Regions from separate parts of the Bradyrhizobium sp. CCGUVB14 genome, predicted to be linked through region 2. Evidence: riboswitches for the same ligand, from Rfam matches in the RefSeq annotation. Region 2 holds a riboswitch; the other holds the start of a gene.
What was found. Region 2 has a riboswitch for cobalamin ahead of NLM32_RS18520 (TonB-dependent receptor domain-containing protein). Riboswitches for the same ligand answer to the same signal wherever they lie in the genome.
Positions count from the first base shown of each region.

Region 1: linked by a shared signal. The riboswitch ahead of metE (5-methyltetrahydropteroyltriglutamate--homocysteine S-methyltransferase) and the one ahead of NLM32_RS18520 (TonB-dependent receptor domain-containing protein) in region 2 are both predicted to bind cobalamin.

Region 1 covers NZ_JANADS010000001.1:2,271,831-2,286,990, forward strand. The annotation lists gene NLM32_RS10515 (3-keto-5-aminohexanoate cleavage protein) at 1-605, shown strand, start outside; gene NLM32_RS10520 (MFS transporter) at 825-2,147, shown strand; gene metE (5-methyltetrahydropteroyltriglutamate--homocysteine S-methyltransferase) at 2,443-4,773, opposite strand; cobalamin riboswitch at 4,882-5,107, opposite strand; gene NLM32_RS10530 (TauD/TfdA family dioxygenase) at 5,645-6,553, shown strand; gene NLM32_RS10535 (carbohydrate porin) at 7,574-9,181, shown strand; partial or broken gene NLM32_RS10540 (IS3 family transposase) at 9,323-9,556, shown strand; gene NLM32_RS10545 (coproporphyrinogen-III oxidase family protein) at 10,055-11,407, shown strand; gene NLM32_RS10550 (methyltransferase domain-containing protein) at 11,415-12,368, shown strand; gene NLM32_RS10555 (hypothetical protein) at 12,711-13,064, shown strand; gene NLM32_RS10560 (sulfite exporter TauE/SafE family protein) at 13,359-14,189, shown strand; partial or broken gene NLM32_RS46325 (efflux RND transporter permease subunit) at 14,289-14,441, shown strand; gene groES (co-chaperone GroES) at 14,624-14,938, shown strand; gene groL (chaperonin GroEL) at 15,029-15,160, shown strand, end outside.
Region 2 covers NZ_JANADS010000001.1:4,018,568-4,033,727, reverse strand. The annotation lists gene NLM32_RS18555 (ABC transporter substrate-binding protein) at 1-411, opposite strand, end outside; gene hydA (dihydropyrimidinase) at 650-2,119, opposite strand; gene NLM32_RS18545 (N-carbamoyl-D-amino-acid hydrolase) at 2,180-3,109, opposite strand; gene NLM32_RS18540 (MFS transporter) at 3,756-4,889, shown strand; gene hydA (dihydropyrimidinase) at 4,912-6,321, opposite strand; gene NLM32_RS18530 (aspartate/glutamate racemase family protein) at 6,333-7,073, opposite strand; gene NLM32_RS18525 (PepSY domain-containing protein) at 7,202-8,635, opposite strand; gene NLM32_RS18520 (TonB-dependent receptor domain-containing protein) at 8,648-10,996, opposite strand; cobalamin riboswitch at 11,113-11,315, opposite strand; gene NLM32_RS18515 (histidine phosphatase family protein) at 11,388-11,960, shown strand; gene cobT (nicotinate-nucleotide--dimethylbenzimidazole phosphoribosyltransferase) at 11,957-13,009, opposite strand; gene cobF (precorrin-6A synthase (deacetylating)) at 13,020-13,769, opposite strand; gene cobA (uroporphyrinogen-III C-methyltransferase) at 13,766-14,497, opposite strand; gene NLM32_RS18495 (cobyrinate a,c-diamide synthase) at 14,494-15,160, opposite strand, start outside.

The DNA of each region.
Region 1 (15,160 bases), 1.7 Mb from region 2:
TAGGGCCCGGGCTCGATGAGGTTATATTCGAACAGCGTCTACAAGGCTTCGAAGCCGGCGCTGACATGGCGACATTTGGCGCTCATACCGTTCTGGCCAGCTTTGGTGGCCGCGAGATTTTCGTTAACACCTCGCCCACCCGCTGCGACATCATGGCAAAACGATTCCAAAAAACGGGCATCAAGCCTGAATGGGAATGTTTCTCACTTTCTCATCTTCTCCAAGATCCGATACGCCTCATCAACAAAGGGTTCGACAAACCGCCCTATTGGATCAATTTCGTTCTTGGCGCCGATCGCGGAATCCAGGGGGGATTACCGTACACTCCGCAGATTCTCGATATGCTCATCGGGAATCTTCCAAAAGGAGCGATGTTTTGCGTTAGCGGGGTCGGTCGAGCTCAGTTGCCCGCCACAACTCATGCGGTGCTCGCCGGCGGCCACGTTCGCGTCGGACTCGAAGACAATCTGTATCTCGAACCGGGTATACTTGCCACTAACGTGCGGCTCGTCGAGAGAACGGTAAGAATTATCCGAGAACTCGGGTACGAGCCAGCCACCGCGGTGGAAGCGCGGACAATGCTCGGGCTTGCGCCACGCAAATAGTCCGGTGTCGATAGTTCCCAATCGGAAGATGACGCGTTGGTCCGATGGCCGGCTCTCGACAGCTCCTGAGCATGAGCGCCAATCGTGGAAAATGTTGTCGATCATTGAAATGGACGATCGCCACCTGTGGCAAAGGTTCTCGAGTCAACCTGGTATCGTCGCGCGGCTTCGGTCCTCGAAGGAGGCGTGTCGTCGGCACAATTTGTAGGAGCAGAACGAGTGATAGTCTCCGTTGCTGCCCAATGTCATACCAACGATGAGGCGAGCTCTAACCTGGTCGCGAGCGCCGTTGCCAAAAACACGCTGCGGCTGGTGCCACTTTTGGGTCTTGCCTATCTCTTCAACAACCTTGACCGGACCAGCGTCGGTATCGCTGCGTTGCAGATGAACGAAGCCATTGGCTTGAGCGCCTCACAATTCGGCTGGGGGGCGGGGATCCTCTTCTTTGGTTACTGCGTGCTGGAAGTCCCCAGCAACATGATGATGTATCGTTTCGGCGCGCGCCGCTGGCTCGCCCGCATTATGATAACCTGGGGCCTAGCAGCCGCGGCGACGGCGTTCGCCGTTGGACCATACAGTTTCTACGTGATCCGCTTCCTTCTGGGCGTGTTTGAAGCAGGCTTCTTCCCCGGCGTCATTTGGTACATCTCAATTTGGTTTCCGGCGCGAAACCGAACGGGCGTTCTTGCCTGGTTCATGGCTGCAACACCCCTGTCCGCGTTGATCGGCAATCCAGTCTCGGCTTTGCTATTAGAAATGGACGGTGTGTGGAGGCTGGCCGGCTGGCAGTGGATGTTTTTGATCGAAGGCCTTCCGGCCTGCCTGCTCGGGGTTCTATGCCTCGTCCTGCTTGCCGACACGCCGGACAAGGCCTCGTGGCTGACGCCCACCGAGCGTGATGTGTTGCTGAACGAGCTCGCAAGGGAGAAGGACAAGAAGGTCAAGAAGGATCTCTGGGCCGCGATAAAGGACGTCCGCGTGCTCATGTTGACGGGCATCACTTTCGCATTCACGATCGGTTCTTATGGAATCGGCGTCTGGCTCCCCCTGATGTTGAAGAGCCACGGCTTGAGTAACACGCAGGTCGGTTGGCTCTCGGCGGTGCCCTATCTCTTTGTCACGATAGGCATGTTGTTCTGGGCGCGCCATGTCGATCGTAAAGGGTACAGGATCTACAACCTGATCGCTGCATTGATGCTTGGCGCGACCGGACTTGTCGTTTCGGTGATGTTCACCTCTCTCGTGTCGGCGCTCACATGCATGACGCTTGTTCTGATCGGCACGATCTCCGCGCGGACGATCCTCTACACGATGCCGCAGAGCTTCCTTACCGGCGCTGCTGCTGCCGGAGGCATCGCATTCATCAATTCCATTGGTGCCTTTGGCGCCTTCGTCGGCCCGTACATGGTTGGCGTTCTTAAGGATGCGACGGGATCCTTTGATATCGGTATGATCGCAATGGCATTCATTCTGGTTGTTGCCACTGGCATTGCCCGCAGCCTTAGGCTGGTGATTACGTATGGTGATAACGTTCCTTTCTGAGCGGACCGCCCGAGTAGAGGCCCCTCCAACCAATCGTTTAGCCGCAGCCGTAGCTTCTGCTGAACGATCGATTGGAGATCGCTGCTGCTTCTCCCATCGTCTGCAACGGTCCTCTCCGGGCTCCTGGCAGATGCAATCGGCCGGGCCCGCGCATCTCGCTGCCGGGCGACCCCAGAGAGGCTGCAATGGGCGCGACCGCTCGCTCGGCGGAAATGTGATTTGCGCGGAGGTCCGGCATTTGATCCAGAAACGAATCGGCACTCCGCAACTCCTAACTACCGAGCTCGCACTTGCATCAAGGCCCCCCGCGAAGTTCGCGCGCCGCCGCGACCATGTTGATGAGCGCAGGGCGGACTTCCTCCCATTTGCGGGTCTTCAGGCCGCAATCAGGATTGATCCAGAGCTGCGAGTCCGACAGGCGTTGGCGGGCCAAGGCGATGAGATCTCCGATCTCAGTGGCTTCGGGAACGCGCGGCGAGTGGATGTCATAGACGCCGGGACCGATGTCGTTGGGGTATTTGAAGGCCGTGAACGCGTCGAGTAGCTCCATCTTCGAACGCGACGTCTCGATCGAGATGACATCTGCGTCCATCGCGGCAATTGCATCGATGATGGCGTTGAACTCCGAATAGCACATGTGGGTGTGGATTTGCGTCGCATCTGCAACGCCGGAGGAGCAGATGTGGAAGCTTTCCACTGCCCAGTCGAGATAGGCCTTCCAGTCGGATCGGCGCAGCGGCAGGCCTTCGCGTAGCGCGGCCTCGTCGATCTGGATCATGGTCGCGCCAGCCTTTTCGAGGTCGCCGACCTCGTCGCGGATCGCAAGCGCGATCTGGCGGCAGGTGTCGCTGCGCGGTAGGTCATCGCGGACGAATGACCAGTTCAGGATCGTCACCGGTCCGGTAATCATTGCTTTCATCGGTTTTTTGGTCAGCGATTGCGCGTAGCGCCACCATTCGACAGTCATGGGCTTCGGTCGCGAGACATCGCCGAACAGAACCGGCGGGCGAACGTAGCGCGAGCCGTAGGACTGCACCCAGCCGTATTGGGTGAACACGAAGCCGGAGAGCTGCTCGCCGAAATACTGCACCATGTCGTTGCGCTCGAATTCGCCATGCACGAGCACGTCGAGGCCGATGTCTTCCTGCCACTGCACCGTACGGGCCGTCTCCGCTTTGAGGAATTGCTCGTATCGCGCGTCCGTCAGTTTGCCCTTGGCATGAGCGGCGCGAGCGTTGCGAACGTCGGCGGTTTGCGGGAACGAGCCGATCGTCGTCGTCGGAAAGGCCGGCAGACCAAAGCGCTTGCGCTGGACCTCTGCGCGGTTGGCAAAGGCGCCGGTTCGGCGACGCATGGCGTCGTCGATCGTCGCCATTCTCTGTGCAACGATCGCGTCGTGGATCTTCGGGGAAGTCTCGCGCGCCGTCGCCGCAAGATCGGATGCGGTCAGCGCGGCTGCGACACTCGCCTCGCCTGCGAGCGCCCTCGCGAGAATCGTGAGCTCGCCGATCTTCTGCACCGAGAAGGCAAGCCAGCTCTTCACGTCCGGATCGAGATCGGTCTCGAGCTCAAGATCGATTGGGACATGCAGGAGCGAGCAGGAGGGCGCGAGCTGCACGCGATCCCTGCCGAACTTTGCAATGACGGGTTTGAACCGCTCGATCAGTGCCGATAGGTCAGAACGCCACACGTTGCGGCCATCGATGACGCCGAGCGAAACCACGAGGTCGGCGCGGGCGCCGCATTCAATCTGGCTCAATTGTTGGGGAGCTCGGATAAGATCGACATGCAGCCCAGCCACAGGCAGGCCCAGACCGGTCGCGAGGTTGTCGCCGATCGCCCCGAAATAGGTGGCCAGCATGACCTTGATGTCAGGTACCTCCTTGGCGAGACAGCCATAAGCGCGCTGAAGCGCATTCCGCGTGGTCTCGTCGAGATCAAGCACCAGGCACGGCTCGTCAAGCTGGACCCATTCGGCTCCGCGTTCTGCCAGTTCCTTGAGAACCTCGACATAGACTGGCAGGAGACTATCGAGCAGCGAGATCGGATCAAACGCCAGATCAGCGCTCTTGCCGAGCTTCAGGAAGGTGACCGGTCCTACCAGAACCGGACGCGTTTGATAGCCAAGGGCTTTGGCCTCCTCATATTCCTCGATCGGCTTTCGCGAGGAGAGCCTGAAGGTCTGACCTTTATGGAATTCGGGCACCATGTAATGGTAGTTGGTATCGAACCACTTGGTCATCTCCTGCGCGGCGACCCCGCCGGCGTCATGGGGGTGACTGCTACTTGCTTCATGCTCCCCGCCTTGAGAGCCGCGCGCCATGGCGAAATAGGTCTTCAGCGGGACCGGACCTACCTTCCAGCCATACGCCTCGGGAATGGCGCCCACCATGACGCTCGTATCGAGAACCTGATCATAGAGTGAAAAGTCATTTGAGGGGATGACGGTGACGCCAAGCGAGTGCTGACGCGCCCAGTTGGCGACACGAAGACCGGCCGCCGCTTCAAGAAGTTGCCGGCAGCTGATCTTGCCGGCCCAGTAGCCTTCGAGTGCCGACTTGAGTTCGCGGCGCGGCCCGATACGTGGCATGCCGAGAGTTGCGGCAGGAAGTGAGAGAAGAGACATAGCTTTAACCCCATTATGGTGATGGTGGGGGCAAAGGCCATGGCGGACGCGGGCAGGAGGGCCGCGAAAGCGCCTGCTGCTTGGCGTACCACCGGACACCCCGCCCGTGGACGTTTATGTTGTCGGGGCAGGTCTCCTGGCTCGCGGGTCATCGTCTGCATCCGGCCTTCCCGAAGCATCTGCTTCAGTGACACGTATGGATGCGGACTCGCCGCTTACAGTTGCGGGGGCAGCGCCGGCATTACTTCAATCCTGAATGGATCGTGAGTGCACCGGCTTCCCTCTTAGCTCCAGATCGAGCGAGACCTGGAGAACCTCGACGTCATCGATTTATCCGCAACCGAGGCGGTGCGTCAACCTCGGAGGAGGACCGCCTCTTCTGCGGCATGCTTCCGAGAATACGGCCTCAACAATGGAGGTCACTCCAAACGAACAGCTTGACGATAGGGTGCAAAGCCAAAGTTGACCAGCGCCCCTGACGGCCATTGTTGTCGATAGGCTTGGCTGCCCTGTCCTTCCGATCTCAAGCGTTCTCATGTCCTTCTCCAACGTCATGAGTTTCTTGCTCGCTCGGCACGGGCGGCAATTTCTGCATCGATCGTCAAGCGAAGTAAACCCTTGTGCCCCGGTCAACTACCAATGTTAGCAATTGATCGAACCGGCAGATCGGTCAATCATGGATGAAAGACCGTCACGTAGGCCACACCTCACCTGTCGCAGACCCCGTAAAGAGTGCACGAGGGGGCTCGTCGCCGTCACCGTGGAGTTTGGCGGATCCCGCTATGCGGTCCAGCAATCTGGCGTTCGACAGCTCCTATCGCAGCTGAATAGCTGGCCTGGCGAACAAGGCGCGAATTTGGAGAGTGCCGCTATGAGTGCAACGGACTTGTCGGACAATGTCATTCCTCGCGCCGACATCGTCAAACGGGGAGCGCGCATCGGAGCGGAAATCCGAAACATCAAGCTGTCGGGCGATCTGCCGGACCAGACGATCGCCGCAATCAACGAGCTGCTGCTCGAGAATAAGGTGGTCTTTTTTCGCGACCAGGGTCATCTCGATGACGCCGAGCAGGAACGTTTTGCTCTTCGTTTCGGAAGTCCGGCATGTCATCCGACGCTCGGTGCCATTAAGGGGACGGCGTCGATTGTCGAGCTTGACTCGGTCCGCGCCGGTAGCCGGGCCGACCTATGGCACACCGATGGAACCTTCGTCGACCGCTACCCTAAGATCGCGGTGCTGCGAGGCGTCGTGATGCCACCGTTCGGTGGCGATACGGTTTGGTCAAACACCGTTACAGCCTACCTCGACCTGGTACCGCCGCTGCAACGGCTTGCGGACAAGCTCTGGGCCGTGCACAGCAACGCCTTCGACTACGCGATAATGCCCCGCGCCAGCGAGCTCGACAAGAAGCACTTGGACGAAGTCTTCACAAAAACGATCTATCAGACTGAGCATCCAGTTGTGCGCGTCCACCCCGAGACCGGCGAACGCACGCTACTCCTCGGCGCCCTGGTGCAACGTTTTATTGGCGTCCCGAAATACGACGGCCAGAAGCTGTTTGATCTGTTTCAGTCTCATATCACTGCGCTCGAAAACACCGTGCGCTGGAGTTGGAAGGAAGGCGATGTGGCGATGTGGGACAATCGCGCCACACAACACTACGCGGTGAACGATTATGGCGATCAGCATCGGGTCGTTCGACGCGCCACCGTCGTGGGCGAGGTACCCGTCAGCATCGATGGTCAGAGCAGCGTAACGCGCATCAAGACAGCAAAATAGCCGACCGTGAAGGTTGCCTAGTCTAGCCGGTCAACTGGATTGACGTCGGTCCGGCGATGCAGCCTCTACCATTGCCATCCATCCCTGTATGCAGCATTCGGCAGCTCGGTCCGCCATCGCATTCAATGGTGTCATTGAAAGCCATCGTGCCAGCTCTTAACCCAAGAGCGGCTTGGATTCCCGGAGAGGCTGCATCGGGTTGTTTGAGCTGAGTAGAGCTGCAAATGAGTGAACCGCAAGAGGCGGAACGTGGCTTTGTCGCTTCGCCACAGGGGCGCTTTCGAAGGAATGCCCTCCCCTTAGGTTTCCTGCGCGTCTCGAGATCGGCTTTCTCCTGCGTATTGGCCTCGAGACCTGCCGAGCCCCGTCCCTTCTGAACCAGAGTCAGCTCGCGCCGTTCGTCTTGGGCGAGTCAAAAATGCCGTCCAATCCACAGCTATTCAGCAGACTGAGGGTGTCGTCTATCCCCGCGAACTTACTGCGCGGTCAACAACACCGCGTTGCCGCTCTGCAAGCGTTTCCGCGGTGGTCGATCCCGTGTCTTTGCGAAGCGCGCTATGAGCGGGAAAGCCAACCTCTTCCAGCGGACGATCCGACGACTTCGTGGCGACGACGCCAAGAGCGTGCTTTTCGCGTCTCAGTGTCTGTAAACGAGCCAACGTCCTGAAATGGCTGTTACATCCACCTCTCGGCGCGCGGAACGCCGTGGAAAGAGCGAGTATCCAATCGATCGCGCAGGCCGTTGGAAATTGAGCACGCGCATTGATAGGCAGCGCCTTGCTCCCGGTCACCTACCAACCTTGGCAATTGATGTAACTGGCGGGCACATGGCAATCGTGCGTCAATAAAAGTGGTGCCGCTCACGTTAAGGAAGTCGGGATGCGATATGGGTCTGGCCGCAAGCGGCCTGATGAATCTGCTGTCTCGTCATCTGCAGCTATGGGGTCGACTTCTACGGCAATCTCTCTCGTTTCATGGAAGCCGAGGGTAAACTGTCTTGCGCGCTCGTCGTGCACTCTCGTGTTAAAGGTCTCGTGGCTTCGGGCTCGTCAGTTGATTTGTCGCGCGGTTCACGCGCTGAAGAAGAAGCTTCATGAAGCGAGCGCGCAGAGATGGGTTGCTGTTGCACTGTCTCTCGCCGCGAGTGCGGTCGGGGCGGGAGCACAAACTGCCAATGAGTCTAACTCCAAAAACGACACTGCGAGTGAGATTGCGCCGAAAAGAATTCAAGAGAAGACGCTGGCGGCTATCAAATCCCGAAGCGGCCGGTCGCAACGAGCCGGGCGCCTCATCACTAGCGCAGCGCCCGCACAGAATACGATTTTACTTGCGCCAACATCCGACGGCGCGGCTCTGCCTGCGAAGAATGGAACTCAGGAGAAGACCGGCCCCCTTGCAAAGTTCGTGCACCTCCAGGAAAAAGGTATGTGGCTCAATATTCCCGGGCCGGCCGATACGATAGATCAGGATTGCGGCGGCGTTAGATCTGCACTGGGAGGGGTCGGGATCGGCTATGTCGGCGGGACAGTAAATACCTTCGTAGTCAATCAATTGCCGAATGCAGCGAGAAGCCCCATCCGCGATCAGCTATATGTCGGCCAGAACCCGACGTTTAATACCTTAAACTTCGTGATCGCGACGTACGATCTCAGCCGCTTTGGGATTCCCGATGGTCAGATCATTGTGGGAGCCGAGCAGCAATATTGGACATGGAAGCCTGGCGGGCCAGATAGAGTAGGGATCAATACGATTGCTTACTATCAGACCGCTTTCGACGGGAAGCTCGAATTCAAATTCGGTTACCTCAGGAACATAAATGAGTTCGTAGGCACAGTGGTCGGAGGGAACGCAGCAGTCAACGTGTTTGGAGCATCATCGAATATCTTGTACCAAGCAGGCATAAGCAACAACGCGGCCCCGACGCCAGCTCTCAATTTGAAGTACAATTTTGATGATCGCTTCTACAATAAAGCCTCAATACAGCGTTCACTCAGTCCAGACGGCCAATCTGCGCAGATCGCTGAAAATCCGACCGGCTTGAACTGGAGCACGACCAACGCGGGCGTTCTCTTTCTCGACGAAACCGGCTACAAGAACAAGGCTGGTCCAGGCTTGCCCGAGACTTGGTTGCGGGCTGGTGCCGGAGTCAACAATAGCAGCTCCTCGGACTTGCAGCATCCGACTCAACCGAGAACCAGCGGCAATAGCATCTATTACATCGCCGCGGACAGGCAGCTATGGCAGGCTGATGCCCAAGGCTTGGCAGCTCGTGGCATCTATGCGGGAATTTCCGTCATGTACGCGCCGCCTGACTTAAATCGGGTCAGTCAGTACTATGAGCTTCGTCTTTATGCGAAGGGGCTGTTTGATAGCCGGCCGCACGATCAGATTGCTATTGTTGCCACCAACACTGCGTGGAGCTACATCGCAGTGGATGCTGCCTTGGCCAAGGGCCATTTGGCGCATCGCGACAGTACGGCGATTTCTGGAACATACACGGCGCATCTGGCACCCGGGATATACTCAAGCTTGGGACTGACATACATCAATAATCCGGCAAGCATCACATACACCCCCCGTACGGGACATGCGTTGAACTTGTTGGTGTCCACGTCGATGTTCTTCTAAGATTCGAGAACTTTGATGGTTTCTGTGTCCGCTATGCTCGCCACGTGAAGGGCGACATGGCCGCTAGTGCGCCACTACATAGAAAGAGCAGTGAACCGCCCGGGGTTTGCCGGAGGCTCCAATTCCTGCGAGGATGGAGCCATGACGAGCAAGACGACGAACAAGTTTTCACCCGAGGTCCGGGCCCGAGCGGTCCGGATGGTTCTGGATCATGTCAGCGAGCACCCGTCTCGCTGGACGGCAGTGACATCGATTGCAGCGAAGATCGGCTGCACGCCGCAGACGCTGCATGACGGGGTAAAGAAGGCCGAGATTGACAGTGGGCTGCGGGCCCGCGTTCCGACCGACATGGCCGAGAACCTGAAGGTCCGGGAAATAGGCCCGGATGCGGATCATGGTCGGTTGAGGTGCCGACGCCGATGGCCGGGCTAGCTGATGGCCGCCGCACGATTTCGGTTACCCCTTGTGCTAACCGCCCCGAAAACTGGTTTCCAGAAATCGGCTTGGGTTCGTCAGGTAACGCCCTATTGCCGCGCCAAATCAGGCGTTCACAACCCGTTGTCGAAGCGGATTCATCTTGCAACGGTCCTGGACCGCTGCACGATCGTTGCCGCTCTCAAGAGGTATCCTGCCCCTGTTGTCGGGTCGTCGCTTCCAAGACGCTGTGATGTTCGGACAACGAGCGGTGCAAGCGCTCGCGGTTAAGTCATTGAAAAAATGGAGAACGAACTTTCTCTGGGCTCTTCCAGCAAGGTTGGCACAACTCTTGAATTTCTCTCGCTGCGCGCCGGCAGGAGCGATCGCGCGATCCTAGTGGTTGGGCTAGGCGTCCATAACGCTCAGGTCATGCACGGCGACTGAGGGATTTATGTCATGGATCGTCTGGAATTTCTTCGGACGAAGATAGAGAAAAAGGAGCTTCCAACCTATGTCTATGGCTATCCTTCGAAGCGATCGTATCGGGTTCTCCCGCAGCCACTCCGCATAACTGATGTTGTTGAGCAGGCCAGTCGCTCAAAGCAAATCAACATCTATATTCATATTCCGTTTTGTCGCTACCGCTGCACCTATTGCACGCTCTTTCTTACAACGCGCAATAGACAGGCCACCCAGGGGGCTTACGTTGCTCGATTGGTGGAGCACATCGCTCGATATGGAGAGTACTTCGGAGATCGAGAAGTCGTCAGTATCTATTTTGGCGGCGGCACCCCAACGCTGCTAACACAGCATCAGTTCGGCGAGCTCTTCGCCGCCCTCGACGTTGCATTTCCAAAACGAAGCCGGCGATGTGAGATTACGGTGGAGGCCGCGCCGGACTCCTTCAATAACAACCTTCTGGATCGCTTGAAGGAGCTTGGCGTCAATAGAATGAGCATGGGCATCCAAAGCATGGAGTCGGACGAACTTGCGAACTGCGGAAGACCATATTCGGTCAGGTTTGCAGAAGCTGCAATCGAAGCCGTCATCAAGCGCTTTCCTCACGTCAACCTTGATCTGATTTACGGCCTGCGTGGCCAAAGCCGCGACTCCTGGATCTTCTCGCTTGGCCGCGTGCTCGACTATGAGCCGCAGACAGTTTCTCTTTATCCCGTTGTTGTTCGTCCGATGACGAACATCATTGCGTCGAAAACGAACAATCCTGAATTGTTTTTCTCTGAATCGGAAAAGTATGAAGTCTACGATCAGAACGCTGCTTTGATGGAAGCTAGAAGCTACCGCCAGGAATCCTTTACACGTTTCACCAGGATCACAGGCGACCATGCCTATCGGCAGGAGGTGTCGGACTTCGAGGGAACGCCCCTGCTAGGATTGGGAGCTGGCGCCAGAAGCCATTTCGGCCAATATCACTATAGTACGGACTATGCCGTAGACCGGAGTGCGACTTCGCGAATTATCAAGGCCTTTTCGGATCGCCCGTTCGATCCCGAGGCAATAGCATCGCACGGAATTAAGCTGCCTCCGGACGAGCTTGTGCGTCGTTACGTCTTGCTTGGCCTCACATTGTCGGCCTTAAGCAGAAAAGATTACGCTGAATTATTCGGGCGGGAACTGGCAGTGGACTTTGGCGAAGAACTGAAGGCGCTCGAGTCTTTGCACCTCGTCAATTCGGCAGATGGAGATGTTTATCGACTTACTCATAAAGGGTTCAAGTATTCGAGCATTATGGTCCGAACGTTCTATTCCAACAGGATGATTGCCCTTGAGGAGCAATATCAGGCAGTATGAGGGCAGTATGGAAGACGAGGCGAGACATTCACCGTTTTGGTGGGATGCAGGCTACGCCGACCACAACGTTTCATGTATGGGTGGTCCTAGCCCGGAAATCTTCGAGATCGCGCCAGCACTCCGTGCGGAAAGTGTGGTTGTCGAGCTTGGCTGCGGCGAGGGGCGCAACGCTCTCTATTTGGCTCAGTTCGGTCATCAGGTTATCGCGACCGATATATCTGAAGCCGCTATCTCCAAGCTGAATCGGCTCGCAAACCATCTTGCCGTGAAGGTTACAAGCGGTGTGGCTGCTGTTGAATATTTCCAGCCCCCTCCTTACCTCGACGTCTTCATTGCGCATTCGGTCTTGCATTTCACGGAACGGACCGTCTGGAAACCACTCGTCGCAGCCCTGGTCGATCGAACGCGGCCTGGAGGATTTCATTGCTTCACCAACACGCTCGATCAACCAGATCATCCTATCCCTAAGGAGGGATTGGCAACTGGCCACAAAAAGTCGTTCGCACGTGGAGAGCTGGAGGCCATCTATACAGAAGCCGGTTGGGAGATCTTACGGTCCGATCACTACATTAAGTGGGATTCGCATCCTGGCATACCAATTCATTCGCACTGCATCGAGAAAGTTGTGGTTCGTAGGCCCATCGGATCTGAAGATCTCCCGCGAATGAGAGCTGAGCCCATCAAGGCAACCGGGATGATTCCTGCCAAACAGTTTGATAGGTTGAAACTGGGCACACCGCGCGATGCCATACTTGAAATGTTCGGCTCGCCATCGGCCAGCTATGGGGTGTCGACTAACCGCAAGACAGTCGGAGGCAACAATCAGGGGGCCATAGCCGACGGCTACGCGCGCGAGGATGTGTTCTATGGCGATCACGGTCTTCAGTTCGTTAACAGAACGCTCACGGGCAAATATCGATATTTCACGCCCCCGAAGCGCTTGAGCATTCGAGAAGCGTAAGCTTCAACAAAAATTCTCATTGGGATCTTGGCCGCAGAGCAACGTCGTGGCTCTGCTCTTACGCTTTCCTGGCGGGAGTTTCCGACGTGCCATCGCGGGTCGAGCCCACGCATAAGTATGTCCAGGTCGCGACTGAAATATCGTCCATGGCTTTCGCGGCGAAGTGTTGGGGCAGGGCAGACCTCGCAGAACCGCTTGCAGTAGCGCCAGTCCGGCTTAGGCACACTGCTTGCTTCGTTCAAGGAAGCATTGCCGAACTCGCCGGCGATGTAGGGGCGGGCCGGCGCATCACATCGAGGCGTCGGGCCGCTCCGCTTCTAAAATCCATCAAGAGGAGGGCATATGAAGGCGCACGTTCGGGCCGCTGCGGCTGCGGTTGCGTTGGCCCACACGTTTGGGCGCGCAATTGTGCGCGTGCACGACTACGAAGTCTCCGCATCTTCCAGGATCAGTGTGTCGGTACAAGAAGGAATAGTCAGTGGTTATGACTACGGCAGGCATTGCTACGTAACCGGTACTTTGCCGAACCTGTACCACCATGGTGAACGTTCGCATTTGATGCTCAAGCCGAAGAGCTCCGGTGTCTACGGCGGCTTCGACCACGATACGTCATCCTACTTCTCTGTGAATGTCGCAGGCGATGAAGCCCACGTATACGACTACAATGAAGACCTGTACTTCGCATACAGCGTCTGACCATGCATCCCGCGCGGGCGTTCGCCTCGCTCGATGCTGCGATTGCGGTGAGGTCCCGGCGATTTGACAGAAACCCAACTTACATTGTCGCATCCGCAACAATGGCCCGGAATGCTGTTGGGCCGGTATCGATGAGCGAGGGCGAGCCGTTGGATGCAGCTTCGTCGCGGCGATCGAGAAACTCATCTCGCCCCGACTGAGTGATTGTCCACATCTTCGCCGACATTTAAAGAGAAAGATGCCGCTGGTGGGCTCTTTGGTCTGAACTGCTCGGTGTAGACTCCGGACACCGCCATGCAGCGGTGCGTTAATCAACCAATCGTTCCTCGCATTCGTAAATCCATCTGGATAGGGAAGCTTCTTATCACCGCTGCTCAGAACGCTGAATTGCCGATTGCAATGCTGACAATTCTCTTCGCTATCATCTCCCTTCTTTACGCGACTGTTGGGCAGGCGGGTGGTACCGCGTTTCTTGCCCTCATGGCCCTTGCATCGTTTCCATCAACTCAGATGCGACCGACGGCGTTGTTGCTCAACATCGTTGCCGCCACGTATTCGACATGGCTGTTCAATCGCGGTGGGTTTATTGATTGGAAGAGGTTGAAGCTCTTTCTAATCGCTTCGGTGCCAACTGCGCTGATTGGAGGAAACACAATCCTGTCTCCCCATCTCTATGATGCTATCACCGGTGTCGCCCTTCTCGTCGCGGCTGCGATCTTGTTGATTGGGCGATCTAGGAGAGCGATCCCTGATGGTGAGACGCCGTTGTGGGGCGCAATTACGACAGGAGCCGGTATCGGCCTCGTCTCGGGACTCACTGGCGTCGGGGGCGGCGTTTTTCTCGCGCCTGTCCTTATCGCAATGCGTTGGGCTTCACCCAAAGAGACAGCAGCTTTGTCTGCCCCTTTTATATGGGTGAACTCCGCAGTTGGCTTGGTGGGCGCGATTTACGCTGGACAGTTGCCTTCACCGCAGACATGGCTATACGCACTGGGAGCCGTCACAGGGGCGATGATAGGGACCACGATCGGTCTTCGTTGGCTGTCGGAAACCACAACGCGCTACGTAATCGCTGTTGTACTTGCGGCCGCGGGGATCCTGCTTATGGTCCTTGCTACGACATAACACCATGAGCTCGAATCTTGGATCTAACTCGGAGGCTGCTCGCCACATGCCGGGATTCTGCTTGACGCTGACGAGGCCCAGGCAACGGGCTATTGACAGCTAGTCGGGCTGATTTCCAAGCATGGTATCCTGATGGTCGCGTTCGCCAATCAGCTTCCAGCTCAAGGAGAGAGACTCGATCGCCGCTCGGTTATCGAGATAGTGGCGCACGTCCGGTTCCGTCCAATCTTAATGACCACGGCAGCGATGGTCGCGGCCTCTTACCGTTAGCGAACTGGCAGATCGGGCAACGAAGTAGCATACTTTTTTCTACTCCGAACTCTTGCTCCTAAGGAAAACCGTCCTATTTCAAGCTCGCCCATGCTGGCACTCGCGGGCCTCGATTGCTGGCAACTGGGAAACCGTCAACTCACGCAAATACCTAGGAGAGCTGCATGAATTTCCGTCCGCTTCACGACCGCGTCGTGGTCAAGCGCATTGATGCAGAAGAGAAGACTGCTGGTGGCATCATCATTCCCGACACTGCCAAGGAAAAGCCCTCGCAGGGCGAAATCATCGCCGTTGGCCCCGGTGGCCGCGACGAAAGCGGCAAGCTGATCCCGATCGACCTCAAGGTTGGCGACCGCGTGCTGTTTGGCAAATGGTCGGGCACCGAGGTCAAGATCGACGGCCAGGAGCTGTTGATCATGAAGGAAAGCGACATCTTGGGCGTTCTCACTCACGTGTTTTCCAACACTAAGGCCGCCTAATCCACCGCTCGCACCGCTCACCCCTGAGGAGCGCCTGCCGGGCGCCTCGCCAAGGGTGAGACGAGACCAAGACAACTCAGGGAAACCAATATGTCAGCCAAAGAAGTGAAATTCGGCGTCGACGCCCGCGACCGCATGCTGCGTGGCGTCGAGATCCTTGCCAACGCCGTGAAGGTCACGCTCGGTCCGAAGGGCCGCAACGTCGTGCTCGACAAGTCGTTC
Region 2 (15,160 bases):
CTGCTCGTTCGCCTTGATCATCAGACCCATCGGATCGCGCGCCGCCCAGCGATTGAGGCTTGCAACAACGTCCTTGCTCAGCACCGGCTCGCCGTCATGGAATTTGAGCCCCGACCGCAGCTTGAACGTCCAGGTCGTGCCGTCGTCGGTCACCTCCTCGGACTCGACCATCTGCCGCTGCGGCTGGAACGAGGAATCGATGCCGTAGAGCGTGTCCCAGACCATCGCGGCCGCGTTGCGCACGACGTATTGGGTGCCCCAGATGGGGTCGAAATTGGCGAGATTGGCCTGCGGCACGAAACGCAGGGTCCGGGCCGAAGCGCCTTGCGCGATCGCCGGCGCCGAGATGCCCCCCGACAATGCCAGACCGCCCGCGCCAGCCAGTCCCTTCAATACGGTCCTGCGATCCATGAATTCCTCCCAGTAATGCCGTGATGCCGGCCGTTCATTGGCCAAGGGCAGGTGAAACAGAGCCCATTAGCGTGCAAATGGTATGCCAGTAACCGCGTGTCCGCCAGCCGGTTCTCATCGACTTTTGGCCCGTCGCTGCGCAGCAGCACGGACGAGACCGCGCCAGGACGGCGCGAGCTCCTGGTCCGTTCGAGGAGCACCCAAGACGACGATCTTCATCGCGCCCCCGGGTCCGCGATCACAGCAGTCTTGCTCCGAAATTCCGCTCGGGATCCATGTCCGCCACGAGCCGGCCGGTCGGCTTTGCCGCCTCGCCGCCGCTCCGCGCCAGGAATTTACCGCTACCCGCGCTGGCGAGACACTTGTCGCCGTCGACGATCACGCGGCCGCGCGAGAGCACCGACACCGGCCATCCCTTCAGCTTGCGGCCCGCAAACGGCGTGTAGCCGGCAAGATCGTGCATCATCTCGTCCGCGATGACTGTCTCGCGATTGGGATCCCAGATCGCGATATCGGCATCCGCGCCGATCGCAATCGAGCCCTTGCGCGGATGCAAATTGTAGATCTTCGCAGGTGCCGTCGCGGTCAGCTCGACGAACTTTTCAAGGCCGAGCCGCCCCTTCGACACCATCGCGTCGAACAGCAGCGGCAGCCGCAGCTCCAGTCCCGGCAGGCCGTTCGCGACCTGCTTGAAATTCGGATTGGGGCCGGCGCGCAGCTTGCCGGTCTCATCGTAACGATACGGCGCGTGGTCCGAAGAGATCGTCTGGAGATCGCCGAGCGACAGCGCCTGCCACAGCGCCTCCTGGTCCGAATGCGTGCGCGGCGGCGGGCTGCACATCCACTTGGCTCCCTCCACGCCAGGCTTGTCGAGATCGTTGGCCGTGAGGAACAGATATTGCGGACAAGTCTCCGCGAAAACCTTCAGCCCCTGCCCACGTGACTCGCGGATCACCTTCGCGCCCTCGGCGGTCGAGACATGGAAGATCATGATTGGCTGGTCAATCAGCGCCGCCATGCCGATCAGCCGTGTGAAGGCCTCGGCTTCCGACACACGCGCGTGGCTAACGGCGTGGTACTTCGGCATGGTGTAGCCGCGCGCAAGCAGCCGTTTGACCATCCAGGCGATGATGCCGTGGTTCTCCGCATGGGCGCACAGCATCGCGCCGGACTGGCGAGCCGCGAGAAGAATGTCGAGCAGCGGCTCGTCATCGACCTTGAGCCGGTCGTAAGTCATGAAGATCTTGATCGACGCGTGGCCCTGCTTCACCAGCGCGGGAATATGCTCTTCGACCGTCTCCCTGGTCGCATCCGCAACGATCATGTGAAAGGCGTAGTCGATCACGGCGCCCTTCCTGGCGAGCGCGTGATAGTCCTCGACCACTTGCGGCAACTTCATCCCGACATGCTGGGCCGCAAACGGGATCACCGTGGTGGTGCCGCCGAAGGCCGCCGACACCGTCGCGCTCTCGAACGTGTCGGCATTCATGATGCCGGCGGCAGACAGCTGCTCGATATGCGCGTGGCTGTCGACGCCGCCTGGCAGCACCAGCTTGCCGCGTGCGTCGATCTCGCGCTTGGCCGGCGGAAGCCCGCGGCCGATGGCCGCAATGGTCTCGCCGGAGATGGCGACATCCGCCTCGAACACATCGGTGGTGGTGGCGACGCGGCCGCCGCGGATGATCAGATCGTAAGTGGGTTCAGTCATGAGGCACTCCGTGATAGGCCTGAGCGAAATGATTGCCGGTTTGCAGAGCGACCATCGGCATCATTTCTCCGGCGGCACCGCACCGGTACGGCTGGTGATCAGGCCGTAATGCTCGATGCGGCGGTGCTGTGCAAAGTTGAAGATCGTGGTTTTGCCGAAGGCGGTGGCATCGAGATCGCACGGATAGACCAGGAGCTCGTCCTCTTCGGTCCTCGCTTCGGCAACGATCTCGCCGTTGGGATCGACGATCAGACTGCCGCCAAACAATGCGTGGCCGTCCTCGACGCCCGCCTTGGCCACCGCGACCACCCAGGTCGCGTTCTGATACGCGCCGGCCTGCACGGAGAGGCGATTATGAAACAGGCGCTTCTCGACGCCCTCTTCGCTTCGCTCCGCATTCACCGACGGCGTGTTGTAACCGATCAGCACCATCTCGACGCCTTGCAAGCCCATGACGCGATAGGTCTCCGGCCAGCGGCGGTCATTGCAGATCGCCATGCCGATGATGCCGCCCAGCTCGCGCCAGACGTTGAAGCCGAGATCGCCCGGCTCGAAATAGCGCTTCTCCAGATGCTGGTGCGACCGATGCGTCTCATATTCCACATGGCCTGGCAGATGGACCTTGCGGTATTTCCCGACGATCTTGCCGGCCTTGTCGGTCAGAACGGCCGTGTTGAAGTGGCGGCCGTCGGGCGTCAGCTCGGCATAGCCGAAATTCATCGCCATCTGGTGCTGCGCGGCGCGCTCGAACAGCGGCCTGGTCGCTGCGTTCGGCATTTCACGCTCGAACCAGCTGTCAAAGTCGGCGCGGTCCTCCGCGTACCAGCGCGGGAAGAACGTCGTCAGCGCCAATTCCGGATAGACGATCAGATCCGCGCCTTTTGCTTTCGCCTCGTCCATCAGCGCGATCATGCGCTTGACCACCGCCTCGCGGCTGTCGGCCTTCTGAATCGGACCCATCTGGGCGGCGGCAACTGTGACGATACGCATCAGCGATGTCCTGATTTCTTGACGACTTTTTTGGCGAGGCTGGCGATCGCAGCTTCAATGGCGGGTCGGCGCGCGCAGCATAACGCGGCCCCGCGCCGTTTTTCCACCCAAGCAGCTTTCGTGCCGTTCTGTCACATCGTCCCTCCTGCTCGGCGGCCGTATTGCCCGTGAAGTGGGCACGCGAATGTGGGAAGCCCACGCGAGAAACGTGCGGCGCACCACGGATTTTTCGGCGCAAATCGTCACATCCGCTGCACTGCAATCGGAGTCCTTGGAATCGTCTGTATAATTTGCAGGCGTCAAGCGGCCGTGCGGGGTCGCCGGATGCCTACGAGCTATGCACAGCGGTCAGCTCAGCCCCCCGGTTCTACGCCCCATCGCCAAAATGCTCCGCAAAGTTACGACCACCGATTTTGGATGGATCGGGACGGGCGACATAGCGATAAATCCGAATTTCGGTAAATTGGAATACTCTGAGTGCGCGGAGCGGCCACGCTCGCAGCGACGGCGCGCGGAACGACATCAAGATGATATAATTCGTCAACGCGCTGCGACGGCGGAACTCTGGCATTCGCTCCTGGTTGATGGTCTAAGCACCCACCCTCCCCGCGATCGCGCGCTTCGTTCTCCTCCCGGAGTTTCACCGATGACTTCAGCCGACCGGCCGGCGACGCGGCTCGCCACGCGCCTCTCGTTCCTGGTCGCCGGCTTCGGGCTCGCCTGCTGGGCGCCGCTGGTGCCGTTCGCGAAGGAGCGGCTCGCGGTTGATGACGCGGTCCTAGGCTTGCTGCTGCTCAGCCTCGGCATCGGCTCGGTGGTCGCGATGCTCGCAACCGGCATCTTGAGCGCACACTACGGCACCAAGCCTATCATCATCGGCGGCGGAATCGGCCTCGCCCTGGTCTTGCCGCTGTTGGTCATCGCCGGTACGCCCATGACATTGGCGCTGGCGCTCCTCGCCTTCGGCGCGGCGCTCGGCTCCATCGACGTCGCCATGAACATCCATGCCGTCGAGGTCGAACGCGCGGCGAACGAGCCGCTGATGTCGGGCTTTCATGCGCTCTTCAGTATTGGCGGATTTGCCGGATCCGCGGTGATGACGGCTCTGTTGTCGGTTCATCTCGGACCGCTCGCAAGCGCGTTGATCTGCTCCGTGCTGATGCTGATCGCGATGGCACTCGCCGCGCCGCGCCTGCTGCGCCGAGCACAGGCGCAGGAGGGACCGCTGTTCGTGCTGCCGCATGGCATCGTGCTGTTGTTGGCGCTGCTGGCCGCCATCACCTTCCTGATCGAAGGCGCGATGCTCGACTGGGGCGCGCTGCTCGTCATCGGCACGGGCCTCGTCAGCGAGGCGCAGGGCGGGATCGGCTACATCGTGTTCTCGATCGCAATGACCGTCGGCCGGCTCGGCGGTGACGTCGTCGTCGCACGCATCGGCGATCGCACCACGCTGGTCGGAGGAAGCCTGCTTGCCGTCGCGGGCCTCGCCGTGCTGTTGCTCGCGCCGAGCAAGGCCATTGCCATCGCCGGTTTCCTGCTCATCGGCCTCGGCGCCTCGAACCTCGTGCCGATATTGTTCCGCGGTGCGGCGACGCAGACCGCGATGCCCACGGGGCTCGCAGTGGCGTCGATCACCACCGCCGGCTATGCCGGTGTTCTGCTTGGCCCCGCCGGCATCGGTTTTATCGCCCACGCCGCCGGACTCCCGATGGCGTTCTGGATGCTCGCTGCACTGATGTGTGTCGTCACGCTGTCGGCGCGCGCCGTGACCACAAAATAGCACAGCGCGCGACCGCCTGCCGTCACACGAGGCTGGACTTGCCACGGCTCAGGATCTCGCCCGCGCCCTTGCCGCCGACGATCCTGCCCTGCGCGTACACCACCCGCCCGCGTGCGATCGTCGTGACCGGCCAGCCGGTGACATCAAAACCCTCCCAGGGCGTGTAGTCGGAGCCGTGATGCAGGTCGGCCTGCCGAATCGGCTTCGTGAGCTTCGGGTCCCACAACACGATGTCGGCGTCGAAGCCTACACCGATCGAGCCCTTCCGCGGATAGAGGCCGTAGATGCGCGCGTGGTTGGTCGCGGTCAGATCGACGAACTTCTGCAGCGTGATACGTCCCTTCGAGACGCCCTCGGAAAACAAGATCGGCAGCCGTGTCTCGACGCCGGGGATGCCGTTCGGCACCCAGCGAAACGAGGTGCGGGCATTCGGCGTCAGCTTGCCCTTGGGATCGTCGTAGCGGAATGGGCAGTGGTCGGACGAAAAGGTCTGGAATACGCCCGACGTGATGCCTTCCCAGATCGCCTGCTGGCTCTCGACATCGCGCGGCGGCGGCGAGCACACGTATTTCGCGCCCGTGATGTCCATGTTCAGCCCCTTCATGTCGTCGGCCGTCAGCGTGATGTATTGCGGGCAGGTCTCCGCATGCACCGGCAGGCCGCGCTGCTGGGCCCACCGGATCTGCTCCATCGCCTCGCGCCCCGAGACATGAACGATCATGATGGGAACGCCGATCACCTCGGCGTGGCTGATGGCGCGATGCGTCGCCTCGCGTTCGACGGCCTGGGGTCGCGAAGTGCCGTGATAATAGGGCGCGATGTGGCCTTCTCGTTCGAGCTTGGCGGTGAGGAAACGAATGGCGTCGTAGCCCTCGCAATGGACCATGACGAGCGCCTCCTCGCGGCGCGCGACATCGAACACTTCGAGCAGCTGCTTGTCGTTGAGTACGAGGTCATCATAGGTCATGAAGACCTTGAACGAGGTGTAGCCGTCCTTGACCAGCGCCGGCAGCTCCTGCCCAAGCACGACGGCGGTCGGGTCGGAGATGATGAGGTGGAAGGCGGTGTCGATGTAGCACTCGCCTTCCGCGAGCTTGCGGTAGTTTTCGACGCAGGTGCGCAGCGACGTCCCTTTCTCCTGGAGCGCAAAGGGCAACACCATGGTGTTGCCGCCGGCCGCGGCTGCCCGTGTCGCCGAGGCAAAATCGTCGGCCATCACGACGTCGGGGCCCTGGGCCTGCGAGATGTGGACGTGGCTGTCGATGCCGCCCGGCAGCGCCAGCAATCCCGACGCGTCGATTTCGCGCGCCGCACCTTCGAGATGATCGGCAATGGCGACGATCCGGCCATCGCGAATGCCGATATCGGCGCGAAACTCGTCGCTGGCCGTCACGATGGTGCCGCCGCGAATGGCGAGATCGAGCTGCGTCACAGGTGTCTCCGTCACTTCATCATTGCTGAGGTCTGGAATATCCGTCCCCACGGCGCAAGCGCTGCGATGTCGCCGCCGGCGAGGCTGAGGCTTCGCCACAACGTGACCGCAACGGAGTCGAGCACGGCAATATCGAGCTCCCGTTCGAGCGGAGCCGCAAGCGCGGCGCCATCGAGGTTGGTGCAGAGGATGACGATTGCGTCGGCGCCCTCCGCCGCCACGGCGCGGATCATGTCGGCGATCGTCGCGGGCGCGACCTCGCCGAAGGAGAAATTGTCGCGCAGGCCGAGGTGCCGCTCGGCATGCGGCGCAATGCCCTCTTCGGCCCAGACATCGGCGATGCGCCGCTGCACGTCATCGGTATAGGGCGAGACCAGACCGACACGTTTGGCGCGAAATGCGCGGGCGGCATCGATGCAGGCGAGCGTCGAGGTCGTCGCCGGCACGCTGGTGCGCGCCGCGATGGCCTGGCAAAGGCTCCTGTCGCGACCGATGCCGAGCCAGCTCGCCGACGTACCGTTCCAGGCAATCGCGTCGACCTTGGCATCGGCCAGCAGGTCGGCGGCCGGCAGCATCACCGAGGCATCGAACTGGCTCAGCGCTGCTGCGTCGAGCGCGATCTCGGTGACGCGGAAACGGGAGAAGTGCACGGTAATGCCGTCAACGCCGTGCAGCATGGCGCAGGTCGCAGGCTCCAGCACCGAATTGGAGGACGGCGTGATCATCCCGAGACGCTTGCGCAGGACTGACATCGATCGCGATTACTCCGTTGCCACGACGCGCGCGGCTGCGCCCCCCCCGGAAAGGATCATCCTCGGCCCTTGGCGCCTGCGCAACCCGCAATTTTTGCAGGCTGCATGTCATCTGTTCGCCAGGCGTTTCAGGCGGTAAAGGTTGCCCGCAAACGCCGCCAGCCGATCACGACGCCGGTGACGGAAAACACCAGGCCAAGCGCGCAAAGCCCGACGATCAGGACATCGCGCAGGCGCGGATGCGCCATGACGACCGGGAAATCGAACGTGTGCAGCGCGGTGTAGGCCCAGCGATAGGCTCGCCGCGAGGCGTCCAGCCGTTGCAACACGCTGCCGTCGGCGCCGTCGATGTCGAACCAGAGATCACCGCAGCGGGAACGGTAGATGGGCGCGCCGGGAACGATGGACTGCGCGGGATAGTCATCGTGATCGGCGACAAGGAACGCCGCGCCGCAGTCGGCCGCCAGGCGTGTCGTCAGGCTGAGAACGTCCTGCTCATCAAGGAACGCCATCTTCCGATCGCGGGCTGGCTCGCCGCCCTTCATCAAGGTCTGACTGTCAAGGCCGGTCCGGTCGCGCCGAAACACCGCTCCGTTGAAAGCAAACCATTCGACTTCGCGGACCGATGGCAACAAGCGCCGCAGATCAACGGATGGAGCCGTGCGCCAGTCGGGCACGGCATTTGTCACGGCAGCCTCCGCCGGGGTCAACTGCCCGCGCGAAAACAGCCGGCCGTGATCCATCGAGAGCCAGCCACTGAAAATCCAGGTCAGCACGAAAACGGTCGAGACGAGCCCGATGATATGATGCAGGGCGTGCCAGCCGCGATAAGGCGACGAGATCCGGCGGCCTTGAATCCTGATCCTGACGACACCGAGCACCGCCCCCAGCACCGCCGCGATCAAGGCCACCAGCGACAGTGTCGAGACGACCTGGTCCCACAGCGGCCAATTGCTCCTGAGAACCGTCGGATAGATCCAGTGCACGACACTGCCGACCCAATTCCATCCACGCTCGCCGCGGCTCGTATCCAGCACGACTTCGCCGGTGCGCGACGAGACATAGATCTCGGTCCCGGCCGCATCGCGGAGAGCTATGCGGAACAGGGGCCGGTGGCGATCGAAACCGTTCGGCACGCTCCATTGGTCGTAATCAGCACGCGCAGCTATCCCGGCCCGCGCGGCATCGAGCCCGCGGCTGCGGGCATGGTCTTGCGCAATGGCGAGCGCGAGATCGGGAAATTCCACCGATGCGTCCGTCCCGTCTGACGCATGGACCGCCCGCACGCGCGATGGACCCGACACGACGTAGACCGGCCCGTCGCTGCGCCGGATCAGGCGAACGCGGGTGGCGTCACTTATCCCGCTGGCTACTACTGCGTCGGCAACCGGAATGATCGACGCTCCGCCCTGAACCGGCGCAAGCCCAGTGAAGCGTTCCGCTTCCGTCAACGACGGAAACGGAACGAAGTGCATCACGATTCCGCTCGCGAACCACATCGCAAACAGGAGGCAGAACGCGATCCCGAGCCAGCGGTGCAGGAGGACGATCGCGCCCATCATGTGGTCAGCGCCCTACCATTTGAACGCCGCGGAGATTTCGTAGGTCCGCGGTGCGCCCAGCAGGATCTGGTCGGGATAAAACGGGTCGCCCCAGATCGCGTAGCGCTTGTCGGTGAAGTTGCGCACCCGGAAAGTCAGGCGGGCCTGGTCGACGGCGTTGAAGACCGTCTTGGGGATATCGACGAAGGCGTAGACATCACCGACCGTGTAGGCATTCATGGTCACGGTGTTGGCGTCGGTGTTGTAGCGGTCGCCGACATGGCGGCCGGTGATGCCGACCTCCACCGGCCACGGCGTGAAGAAGCGCCAGGACGCACCGGCATTGGCGACGATGCGCGGCACGTTCGGCGGCGTGTTGCCCGAGAATGAGCCGCCGGCGAAATCGTAATCGGCATAGCGCGCATCGACATAGGCGATGTTGCCCCAGAGCCGCAACGGCTCGATCGGACGGATCGCGCCGGCAAGCTCAACACCTTTCGATTCCTGCCGCCCGGCGATGTTGAGCGTCTGGCCGCCGGCTGCCACATAGACGTTCTTGCGCACGATGTCGTAGGCCGAGAACGACCACTCCGCCCTGTTGTCCCACAACACGTGCTTGACGCCGGTCTCATAGGTGCGCGCGGTCGTGAGATCCAGGTTCTGGGTGGGCAAGAGCAGGAAGATGTTGTTGGCCGCGATGTCGGCGCCGGTGGCGTACTGACTGAAGAAGGTCAGGCCGGGCACGGCATCCCAAGTGTAGCCGATGCGGCCGGTGACGGGCGCCCATGATTTCGAGAACGGAAAGGCTGCATTCTCCAGACCGAACTGGTCGGTCGAGTTACGATCGAGCCCGATATGTTCGACGCGCAGGCCGCCGATCAACGAGAAGGTCCGCGTCAACTTCAGCCGGTCCTCGAACGACAGCGCCTCGTTGTCGATGCGCGCGGTCTGCTGCTTGGTCAGGAGCGTGCCGTAGAAGCCGCGATCGGGATCGACCAGCGAGACGAAATCATTCGGAAAAGTTGCGGAACCCGGCCTGACGAAGTCGAGATAGCTCGACGACAGCGTCGTGACCATGCGATTGTCGAAGCCCGCGATATTGGCGTCCCAGACCAGGTCGGTGATGTTACCGACGAGGCGCTGGCTGTGCGCAACATAGAAGCGTTCGCGATAAACTTGGTTGTTTGTGGAATCAAACGCCTCGACCTCGTTATTGAACCAGCTGCGCTCGGCGCCGTAACCATAGGCCTGGCTCTTCAGCGTCAGGTCAGGCGCCAGTTTCAACTCGAAACCGCCGCGCAGCCACACTTCCTGTGCGACGTTGCGATTGTCGAGAACGTTGTAGTTGGTGTTGAAGGTGCGATCGTCGATCGTAATAGCCCCGAGGTCAGTCCTGTTGAAGTAGCTCCCGGAGACGATGCCGCTCGTCGCATGCGAGCCGCTGAAGGCCGTCGACACCAGCGGCGCGCCCCAATAGGCTTTTGAGCGGTCCTCGCGGTACTCGATCGCGCCCCACACCTTGAGGCTGTCGGAGATCCGGTAGTTGAGCTGGCCGGAGACGTCGAGCGTCCTCGTGTTGGTGTCGTCGGCAAAGCCGTTGAGCGAGGAGCGGCTGATGTCGAAGCGATAGTCCAGCCCCTGGACGTTGGTGCTGCCACCGGAGCCGTAATGCGCGCGGAACGAGTTCAGGGAGTCATAGGAGAAGTCTGCTTCGTTCTGGATCGGCCCGGTGTGCGGCTGCTTGGTGACGAAGTTGATGGCGCCGCCGGCGGCGCCCTCACCGGAGATCAGCGACGCCGGACCTTTCAGAAATTCGACAGCTTCGAGATTGGCCGTATCCATGACCCGCGAGGTCATGTTCTGCGGGCCGATCTTGATGCCGTTGTAGAGCGTGTTGATCTGGCTGTTGGTGAAGCCGCGCATCGAGAAGGCCGACGGCTCGGACGGATTGTCGCCGGCGGTGACGCCAACCGCGCCCTGGGCGACGTCGGAGACGGTGCGGTAGCCCTGCTCGCGGATCGTCTCGGCCGAGATCACCTCGACGGTCGCTGGGGTCTCGCGCACGGTCAGGCCGAGACGCGAGGCGCTCTCGGCGACCGCATTGCTGTTGAGCGGTGTCGGCACTGTGGCGTTCGGCACGACCGGCTTTGGCGCGGCCGCTGCCGCGGCGGGCCTGCGTGCGGCCGTGCGGCGTGCGCTTGCCGCGTCCCGGCCGCCCGGCTTGGCCTGCTGACGGGATTGCGGCGGCGAAACCTCCACCGCAGGCAGGGGCTCGCGAGCCTGCTGCGCCAAGGCAGATGACATGTCGGTGGCGGCAAAACATGTGAGAGCGGCGGACGCCAGCAGGAAATGGCGTGGTCGTACAATACGGATGGAAGACACGGTCTTGGACCTCGGTGTGACGTCAGTGGCACGTCACCGCGAACCAAGGTCCCATCTTCCGGCTGATAAGCCCTCCGATGAAGCCGAATGTCTGTACTCCCCGACCGACATCTTCGCGTGTGACCACGGCTGACGGCAGGTCTCCTGGCTCGCGGGTCGTGACCGCTTCGTCGCCTTCCCGGGACCGAGGACCCAGTGGCTTGTGACGAAGGATTCACCGCTTACAGTTGCGGGGGCAGCTACGGCATTGGGGACCATGTCCCCGCACCGCATTCCCTTTTCATCCCCTCTCGGGGAAACCGTCAAAGTCATCTAGGGTTACGATCAAGACAGAGTCAATGTACAAGCTGCGGCGTTATTGCCACAGCGACCAACTTCTTTGGAGATAGGCATGGAAGGCGAGACCTTCCTCTGGCTGATCCGGCATGCGCCGGTCGAGGGCGTCAAAGGGACGATCCACGCCGCCGACGCGCCTGCCGATCTCGGCGATCGCGTGCAGCTCGAGAAGCTGCGACGGTGCTTGCCACGGGATGCGGCGTGCTATGCAAGCCCTTCGCGACGCACGGTCGAGACGGCGCGCGCGCTGGGGCTTCAGCCTGACCTGCTGCCCGAATTCGGCGAGCAGGATTTCGGCGACTGGACCGGCCGGCGCCATGACGAGCTCGCAGCGAACGGCGGCGAGGCCTATGCGCAGTTCTGGAGCGATCCGGCGCGCGGACGGCCGCCCGGCGGCGAGAGCTTTGAAGAACAAGTCGCGCGCGTGCGGTTGGGCCTTGCGCGGATCGGCGCTGGTCAGGCAGCGCTGATCGTGCATTCCGGCACCATCCGCGCCGCGTTGTGCATCGCGCTGGATCTGACGCCGCACGCGGCCTTGCGCTTCGTCGTCGATCCGCTGTCGCTGACCCGGATCGACCGGCTCGCGACCGGCTGGCGCGTCGTCTCCGTCAATCAGCGCGTGGCCTAGGACGGCCGGTCCGGGACATTGGCCTGTGCGAACGTCGCCATGTCGTTGTGAAGGCTACAGGCCGAGCGCACCAGCGGCAGCGCGATCGCAGCGCCCGATCCCTCGCCAAGCCTGAGATCGAGGCTGATCAGCGGCTGTACGTTCAGCGCGCGCAGCACCAGCCGGTGCCCCTGCTCCGCCGATTGATGCGAGGGGAGCAGGAACGGCTGACACGATGGATTGAGCCGCACCGCTGCGAGTGCTGCGACCGACACGATAAAACCGTCGATCAGCACGGGAATGCGCGCCTGCGCAGCTGCTATGATTGCGCCCGAGATCGCCGCGATCTCGAGGCCACCGACGGCGCACAGGATCTTCTCGGGCGCCGCACCCGCAACACTATGACGCGCGATCGCCGCATCGATCACCCGCGCTTTGTGCGCACGGCCCGCCGCATCCACGCCGGTGCCGTGGCCCGCAATTTCCTCGGCAGCGACGCCGAGCAGGCTCGCGGCGATCGCCGCTGAGGTCGTGGTGTTGCCGATACCCATCTCGCCGAAGATCAGGAGATCGGGCTGATCGGCCTTCGCCCGCGCCACTGCGCGCTGTCCCGCCTCGAAGGCGAACGCCAGCTCCGCCGGCGTGAGCGCAGCTTCGACGCTGAAATCGCGCGTGCCAGGGCGTGGCTTGTCCGTGACGATATCGGGCACCGCCTCTTGCGCCAGCGTTCCGGCGTCGACCACTTCGAGGCTCGAACCGAGCTCGCGCGCCATCACCGAGATCGCGGCGCCGCCCGAAGCAAAATTCGCCATCATCGCGATGGTGACGGCCTGCGGATAGGCCGACACGCCCTGCGCGACGATGCCGTGATCGCCGGCAAAGATGATGATCGGCACGCGCGCGGCGCGAGGGCGTTCAGTCGCCTGCAAGCCGGCAAGCTCGATCGCAAGCTGCTCGAGCCGCCCAAGCGCGCCGGTCGGCTTTGTCAGTTGTGTCTGTCGCGCGATCGCCGCATCGCGATGCGCGACGGAGATCTCGGGGCATTTCCGGGTGACCCATTCAGGGAGCATGCTGCCTCGCTTACGGCCTGCGCTTGAGAATGTAATTGTCCATGATCCAGCCATGCCGCTCGCGCGCTTCGTGTCGTGCGGCGACGATGCGCGGGCCGACCTCGGTGAGCCGGCCGGACATGATGATCTGATCGGCCATGCCGAGATAGGCGCCCCACCAGATGTGAAGTCCGGCCGGATCGAGCGACTGGAACGCCGTGCCGCCGTCGAGCATCACGACGATCGTGTCGACGCCCACCGGCCAGCCGCCTTCACGCAAGCGGCGTCCCGTCGTGACCAGAAACGGCTCGCCGATGTCGTTGAGCGGCAGCGCATGCGCCGCGCACAGCGTCTGGATCGAGGTGATGCCGGGCACGACCTCGATTTCTGGCAACGGATTGAGCCGCCGCGCGATGCGCAGCGAGGAATCGTACAGCGAGGGATCGCCCCAGATCAGCAGCGCGACCTTGCCGTCTCCGCCGAGATGATCAGCGATCGACCGCGACCAGGCCGCAGCGACCGCGTCGTGCCAATCGTCCACGCCCTTGCGGTAGTCGGCCTCACCGGCGTCGCGCACGGGCAGATCGAACTCGGCGATACGCGTGGTGCCGTTGGCGAGTACATCCGCGCAGATGGTCCGCCTGAGATCGGCGAGATCGGATTTTGCCGTCCCCTTGCGCGGGATCAGGACGAGATCGGCGGCGTTGATCGCGCCAATCGCAGCGCGCGTGAGCTGTCCGGGATCGCCGCAACCGATGCCGATCAGGGAGAGCGTCATCATGACGATCCGTCCTCCGCCAGCGCGCCGAACATGATCACGGCTGCCGTGGAAGCAGCACCGCCGCGCGCGAGCTGCTCGGCAAGCTCGGCAATCGTGGTGCGCACCAGCCGCTCGTCGGCGCGGCCGAGGGACTCGGCGAACAGCGCCGGCGTATCGGGCGAGAGCCCGTGCTCGATCAATTTCGCGACCAGCGCCGGAAAGGTGCGCCGGCCCATATAGACCACGGTCGTCGCATCAGGATCGGCCAGCGCCGCCCAGTTCAAATTCTGCGGCAGCTCGCCGGTGACGTCGGCCCCGGTGACGAACTGCACCCGGCGCGAGGTGTGGCGACGGGTCAGGGGAATCCCGGCTTGCGCCGCGGCGACGCAGGCCGAGGTGACGCCGGGAACGATCTCATAGCCGATGCCGGCCTCGCGCAGCGTCTCCAGCTCCTCCTCGAGCCGGCCAAAAATGCCGGCATCGCCAGACTTCAGCCGGACCACGCGCACGCCGGTGGCGGCATAGTCCACGAGCAGGCGATTGACGTGATGCTGTTTTGTCGACGGCCGCCCTGCCCGTTTCCCGACCGCGACGAGATTGGCGCCCGGGCGCGCCAGATCGAGGATCGCGCCCGAGGCGAGATCGTCATAGAGCACGACGTCGGCCTCGCGCAGCCGCGCGGCGCCCTTGAGCGTGAGAAGCTCGGGGTCGCCGGGGCCGGCGGAGATAAAGGAGACGAAGCCGCTCACCGGTCCTCCGCGATCAGATGGAAGAAGGTGCCAGTCGCGTGGTCCCGCCGCGAGCCGGTCTCGGCGATGACGGCGCCTGTCGCATCATGCACGACCGCCAGCGGCGTATCGGGCTGGGCGATGATCGTCGAGTAGTGGAATTCATGACCGCGCAGGCGCGCTCCAACCTGATGGCCCGGCATGGGCGCCGCGAGCGCGGCAAGACGATAGCCGAGATGCATGCGGCGCTTGGCAAAGCTCGTCTCCAGTCCGAGCAGGCCCGTCATCTCATGACGGATACCGTCGGCATCGGTCAAGGCAGTCCCCAGCACCATATACCCCCCGCATTCGCCGTGCACGGGTCGTGTCTCGGCGAAGGCGCGCAGGCCGCTGCGGAAGCGCGCGTTGGCGGCGATCTTGCCGGCATGAAGCTCGGGATAGCCGCCGGGCAGCCAGCACACGTCGGCGTTGGCGTCGGGCACTTCGTCGGCGAGCGGCGAGAAGGTCGAGATCTCCGCGCCTGCCGCGCGCCAGGCTTCCAGCATATGCGGATAGACGAAAGAAAACGCGGCATCGCGGGCCAAGGCAATGCGCTGGCCGGGCGGCGTCACGTTCAGGCCGTTCGCCGCTGGTTGCACGGACGACGCGGCTGCGGCTCGCAGCACCGCATCGAGATCGACGTGC